2 regions of the Streptomyces sp. SS1-1 genome follow, and region 2 is predicted to be linked to the other one. Evidence: riboswitches for the same ligand, from Rfam matches in the RefSeq annotation. Region 2 holds a riboswitch; the other holds the start of a gene.
The links. A riboswitch is a leader RNA that binds a small molecule or an ion and turns the genes downstream of it on or off. The one in region 2 is predicted to bind cyclic di-AMP.

Region 1 (3,244 bases), 2.2 Mb from region 2:
GGTGTAGAGGTCCCGGGCGTGGGTCAGCGCCATCCGGTCGTCGGCGGCGTGCAGCGAGCCGACGTGGACGTGGTTCAGCCCGCGCTTGCCCCGGACGAACACCTCGTACAGCGGCCAGTCCTGCTTTCCGGTGCTCATGCCACCGCTCCCTTCTCCGCGCGGGCGGCCTGCTTGGCCGCGTGGGCGGTGGCCGCCTCCCGCACCCAGGCGCCCTCTTCGTGGGCGCTCCTGCGTCGTTCCATCCGCTGTGCGTTGCACGGGCCGTCGCCCTTGATGACCCGCATCAGCTCGTCCCAGTCGGGCGTGCCGAAGTCGTGGTGGCCGCGCTCGGCGTTCCAGCGCAGCTCGGGGTCGGGCAGGGTGACGCCGAGCTTCTCGGCCTGCGGGACCGTCATGTCGACGAAGCGCTGGCGCAGCTCGTCGTTGCTGTGCCGTTTGATCTTCCAGGCCATCGAGCGGGCGGAGTTGGGCGAGGAGTCGTCGGGCGGGCCGAACATCATCAGGGAGGGCCACCACCAGCGGTTCACGGCGTCCTGGACCATCTCCCGCTGGGCCTCGGTGCCGCGCATCATCGTCATCAGCAGCTCGTAGCCCTGCCGCTGGTGGAACGACTCCTCCTTGCAGATCCGCACCATCGCGCGCGCGTACGGCCCGTAGGAGCTGCGGCACAGCGGCACCTGGTTGCAGATCGCGGCGCCGTCCACGAACCAGCCGATCACGCCGACGTCGGCGAAGGTCGTCGTGGGGTAGTTGAAGATCGAGGAGTACTTCTGGCGGCCCTCGATGAGCCGGTCGGTCAGGTCGGCGCGGTCGGCGCCCAGGGTCTCGGCGGCCGAGTACAGGTACAGGCCGTGACCGGCCTCGTCCTGCACCTTCGCGAAGAGGATCGCCTTGCGGCGCAGCGAGGGCGCCTTGGTGATCCACTCCCCCTCCGGCTGCATGCCGATGATCTCGGAGTGGGCGTGCTGCGCGATCTGCCGGATCAGCGTGCTGCGGTAGCCGTCCGGCATCCAGTCCCGCGGCTCGATGCGCTGGTCGCGCGCGATCGTCGCGTCGAAGTGCTCCTCAAGCGGCCCTTGTGGGGGCGCCTCGGTGGAGTGTGAGGTCGTCATCGCTCCCGCTTCCCAACCGACCATTCGTTCGGTACCAGTGTGACGTGTTTCGGCGAGCGGAGCAAGAGCTTTGCGGGGCACCCGGACGGCTACCGTCCGTGTTCACGCGAGCGCGTGGCGCCGCAGCGCGGCCCCGCCGCCATTCCCAGCGTCGAAGGTCACAAAAACGTATCGGACATTTCACACGTCAATCTTCACTGCAGGCACACAAGTTGGCTAAGTTACTGGCTCAGGACGCGCGTTGAACTCCGGCGAACCCCGCCGGGACGAGCGCCCTCCGCCGAGTCGGCGTGCCCTGCGGGGCCGCGGAGCCGGGGACCCAACCGAACCATGGGGTGAATCGACCCGAGGCCGTGACGGGCCGGGTCGTAGGGCACACCTTCCGACGCGAACGCCCGAACCCGTCAGCTAACTCGGTAGGCGGAGTACGGAAGGAGCACGTCGCCCATGGCGCCGGAACGCACCGGTATGCGCAACTCCGCGCTCGCCTCGGCAGCAGCCCTCACCTCGGTGGCCCTGCTCGGCCAGTCGGCAGGTGCCGCCCAGGCGGACGAGGGACCGAGCCGCGAGGAGGTCAGCCGGCGGGTCAGCTCGCTCTACGACCGGGCCGAGACCGACACCGGGACCTTCAACGCCACCCGCGCCTCGTCGACGGGACCGCGCAACCGCGTGGGCGCCCCGGCGGCCTCGGGGCGCGACGGTGACGGCGGCCGGGGCTCGGCCGCGCTCGACGAGGTCGCCCGGCAGTGGTTCGACGTCGCCCGCTCCAAGCTGGGCCCGACGGTTCCGGCCGTACTGCCGAAGGACCGGGCGCCGGAGCGGTCCGCCCCGGCGCGGTCCGCACGCCCGTCGGGCGGCGACGGCGCGCGGGAGATATCCGGGCGCGCCGCCCCCCTGGAGCTGACCGCCGGATCGGGCGCGCCGGTCGCCGAGTTGCCGGCCGGTACGGCCCGTCCCGCGGCCCTGGGTGAGCTGACCGCGGGTCCTGTGGCGGCGCTGCCCGCGTCGGGTACGCCTGCCCTCGGGTCCGGCGGCGCCCTCGCCCTGCCGGCGCCGACGCCGACGCCGACGCAGGCCACCGCGCGGCCGGAGGTGGACCAGCGGTCCACGCTGCGCGCGAGCAAGGAGCGCAGCCAGCGCAAACTGGCGCAGGCGCGTGAGCTGCTGACCGCACGCGCCGGCCGCACCACCCCGGCGCTGGAGGCCCCCTCGGCCACCCCGGCGCCGTTCCCGCCCGCGGCGCAGAGCCGGTGGGACGCCCTGGAGGCGCAGAGCCCCGCCGACATGACGACGGTCCCTCCGGGGACGACGGCTCCGGCGGACGCCGCGCTGGGGCTGGGTGCGGAGTTGAGTGCCCCTCAGGGGTTCGCTGGCGCGGAGGCCGGGTTCGCCGGGGCGGACGCCGGGTTCGCGGGGGCGGGCGCCAGGTTCGCCGGGGGCGGCCAGACGGGGGGCTTTCCGGTGGTCGGGCAGACGGGGAGCTTTCCCACGGTGGAACAGACGGGGAGTTACCCCGCCGTGGCACAGACCGGCAGCTTCCCTGCCGTCGCTCAGACCGGCAGCTTCCCCGGCGTCAGCCAGACCGGCAGCTTCCCGATGGTCGACCAGACCGGTGGCTTCCCGACCGTCACCCAGACCGGGAGCTTCCCGGCGGCGGCCCCGCAGGCCGGGGGCTTGCCTTCGGCACCGCAGACGGGGGGCTACCCCGCAGCGGCCTCGCAGACCGGGGGCTACCCCGCGGCGGCGGCCCAGACCGGGGCCTATCCCGCCGTCGACCAGACGGGAAGCGTCCCGGCCGTTGCGCAGGCGGCCAGTTACCCTACGGCCGCTCAGACCGGCAGCTTCCCGGCCGTCGATCAGACCGGCGGCATCCCCATGGTCGACCAGACCGGCGGCTTCCCGGCCGTCACCCAGACCGGGAGCTTCCCGGCGGCGAGCCCGACGGGGACCGGCAGCTTCCCGGCGGCCCCGCAGACCGGCAGCTACCCCGCCGCCGCCCCGGCCCCTGCCGCCCCCGTCACCGCGCCGCAGGACAGTCGGGCGCTGAGGGCGCTGGAGTTCGCCCGGGCGCAGATCGGCAAGCCCTGTGTCTGGGGTACGACCGGTCCGACCACCTTCGACGGCCCCGGACT
Region 2 (3,244 bases):
GCCGGGGGTGTAGCCGGCTTCCTTGATGGCCTCGAGGATGAGGTCGAGGGCCTCGCGGTTGGAGCCCAGGTTCGGGGCGAAGCCGCCCTCGTCGCCGAGACCGGTGGCCAGGCCCTTGCCCTTCAGGACCTTCTTCAGGGTGTGGTAGACCTCGGCGCCCCAGCGCAGCGCCTCGGAGAAGGACTCCGCGCCGATCGGGGCGATCATGAACTCCTGGATGTCCACGTTGGAGTCGGCGTGCGAGCCGCCGTTCAGGATGTTCATCATCGGCACCGGCAGCAGGTGCGCGTTCGGGCCGCCCAGGTAGCGGAAGAGCGGGAGGTCGCTGGCCTCGGAGGCGGCGTGGGCGACGGCGAGCGAGACGCCGAGGATGGCGTTGGCGCCGAGGGAGCCCTTGTTGTCGGTGGCGTCCAGGTCGAACATCGCCTGGTCGATCAGGCGCTGCTCGGTGGCGTCGTAGCCGACGAGCTCCGGGCCGATCTGCTCGATGACGGCGAGGACGGCCTTCTCGACGCCCTTGCCGAGGTAACGGTTGGTGTCACCGTCGCGCAGCTCGATGGCCTCGAAGGCGCCGGTGGAGGCGCCGGACGGGACGGCGGCACGACCCGTGCTGCCGTCGTCGAGGCCGACCTCGACCTCGACCGTGGGATTGCCTCGGGAGTCCAGGATTTCCCGGGCTACGACGACGTCGATGGACGGCACGAGCATCTCCTTCGTGATGTGAAGCCTGTACGCAGCCCGCGGTGGGTGCTGCGGGATGAGCCTAACCGGCTCCGGGGCCTCGGCCGGCGGTCCACCGCCCTGTGGACAGAACCGAGAGCGAATTGTTTCCGAACGGAACAAAAAGCGGGCGCCTACATCTACACAGAACCCCGCCCCGGCACGCACGGGGGAACGCGCACCGGGGCGGGGAGTCCGCGGGGTCCTACTTCAGGTGGAGCTGCTGACCCGGGTAGATCAGGTCGGCGTCCTGGACGATGTCCTTGTTCAGCTTGAAAAGCTTCTCCCAGCCGCCCTTGACGTCGTGGTCGGCGGCGATCGTGCTGAGCGTGTCGCCCTTGACGACCTTGTACTCGCCGTCGCCCTTCTTGACCTTCTTGCCGGTCGGGGTGGTGACGGTCTTGGTGCTCTTCTCGGCGGCCGGACGCTCGGCGGAGCGGGAGGCCGGCTTCTCCTCGGTGGAGCGGGTGCTCTGCTCGCCACCGGTGGCGGAGGAGCCGTTGTAGGCCGCGCTCGACAGGCCGACGCCGCAGCTCGGCCAGGCGCCCTTGCCCTGGCTCGCGAGGACCTTCTCGGCTATCGCGATCTGCTGGGCCTTGGTGGCCTGGTTGGCGGTGGAGGCGTACTGCGTGCCGCCGTAGGCCGCCCAGGTCGAGGCGGAGAACTGCAGACCGCCGTAGTAGCCGTTGCCGGTGTTGATCGACCAATTGCCGCCGGACTCGCACTGGGCGACGGCGTCCCACTCGGAGGCGGTGGCGGCCGAGGCGCTGCCGGCGGCCATCAGCGGGCCGGCGACGGCGGCGGCGCCGGTGACGCCGACCACGGCGATGGCGCGGGCGGCCTTGGACGGACGGCGGTGCTTGCCCTTGCTGGAGAACAGCATGGAGAGATCCCCTCACCGACGCCTACGAGGTGAGCTGTCGGGTTCGGGCCGGTTGAGTGCCCGGTCGCGCGACGCTGGTGCGCGCTGCGCGACTTCACCCCAAGCCGGTTCCGGCCGTCCTCACCCCGAAGGGCCTCGACTTCCGGACCCGGCGCTTACCTTGGGTCCCCCGCTCCTGCCTACGGCGCATGACGCGACGACTGTTCCCGTACGGCCGCCGGCAGGATTCGGCGTGACGGCTGTCGGGGCTCGCACTGGTGGCGAGCGGTCACGACCGTAGACACGCCGCGCGGGGATTTTCAAAGACGATCAAGGCTTCTGAGATCTATCTCTCAGTCCATTCAAAACGGACATTCACCATGAAAGCGGGGCGTGAACTGCCGCTTCATTTGGCCCTGTTCGGGCGTTATTCGGTGGGGACGTCCAGCGTCTGACCGGGGGCGATGCTGTTCGCGTCGGCGCCGATGGCCGCCTTGTTCGCCTCGTACAGCGCGCGCCATCCGCCGTCGACGTCAAGGGAGTCGGCGATGGAGGCGAGCGTGTCGCCCGCGCGGACCTTGTAGGAGGCGTGGCGGCCGGAGGAGCCGGCGGTGGCGTCCGTGGTGGCGGACTCCTCGGCGCTCGCCCCGCGGTGACGTCCGGAACCGGCCGGGGCGTCCTCGATCGCGGCGGTGTCGACGAGGCTCCAGGAACCCACGCTCTGCGCGGAGTTGTCCTGACGGTCCCGCACGGGCGTCTCCACGGGCGAGCTGTCCGGCGACTCCGAGGCCGTCGCCCCGCCCGCCTTGCCGGCCTTCTCGGACGCATCGGACTTATCGGCCGTAGCGGACGAAGAAGGGGAGGAACTGGAGCTGTCGGGCGTTTCGGACGAGTCGTCGGGTGACGCGCTCGGCGTGCCCGACGCGTCGTCGGAGGCGGCCGCATCGCCGTCGGAGTCGGAGGATCCGGACGAACCAAGCAAGCCGGACGAGCCGGACACCTCACTCGGGGAGTCCACGCCGACCCCGGTGTCGAGGTCGACGGCCCCCGACTTCTTGCTGAGCCCGTTGAGCACCGCGCAGGTGCCCCAGGGCCCCGTGCCGCGCGCCGCGAGGATGTCCTGCGCCACGGCGATCTGCTGGGACCGGCTGGCCAGGTCCGGGCTGGCGGCGTAGTCGAGACCGCCGAACTTCTCCCAGTCCGCCTGGGTCAACTGGAGCCCGCCGTAGTGCCCGTTGCCCGTGTCCGCGCTCCAGGAGCCGCCGCTCTCGCAGTCGGCGACCCTGTCCCACACGTTGCCGTCCGCCGCGCTCGCGCCCGAGGCGCCGAGGAGCGGGATGGCGATGGCGGAACCGGTCACTCCGGCCGCGACGAGAAGAGCCGGAGCCTGACGGGGGCGACGGTGACGACCGTTCCCGGAGAGCATGCGGGGACCTTTCGCGAGACAGCGGTGACCAAGACGCGCGGAACCCGCACGCCTTCGTTGATGGGTGAACGTATAGGCAGACGATCACTTGTCACAAGTTAATGCCGCGCAGATCACGTGAAGATCACAGAGGTGAGCGCGTGTCACGTTTGCGGAGCGGAACGGTTGCCTCCGACCGGGGTGAACTCCACCGGCAGGGTGCGCAGGCCCCGCATGATGAGCCCGCCGCGCCACCT

Region 1: another riboswitch for cyclic di-AMP. It lies ahead of F8R89_RS36590 (C40 family peptidase); the one in region 2 lies ahead of F8R89_RS14725 (transglycosylase family protein).

Annotation. Positions count from the first base shown of each region.
Region 1 is NZ_WBXN01000004.1:814,874-818,117, forward strand. It holds gene paaB (1,2-phenylacetyl-CoA epoxidase subunit PaaB) at 1-138, opposite strand, end outside; gene paaA (1,2-phenylacetyl-CoA epoxidase subunit PaaA) at 135-1,112, opposite strand; cyclic di-AMP (ydaO/yuaA leader) riboswitch at 1,381-1,551, shown strand; gene F8R89_RS36590 (C40 family peptidase) at 1,560-3,244, shown strand, end outside.
Region 2 is NZ_WBXN01000004.1:2,984,458-2,987,701, forward strand. It holds gene eno (phosphopyruvate hydratase) at 1-702, opposite strand, end outside; gene F8R89_RS14725 (transglycosylase family protein) at 926-1,603, opposite strand; cyclic di-AMP (ydaO/yuaA leader) riboswitch at 1,608-1,800, opposite strand; gene F8R89_RS14730 (transglycosylase family protein) at 2,010-3,008, opposite strand; gene F8R89_RS14735 (cytochrome P450 family protein) at 3,152-3,244, opposite strand, start outside.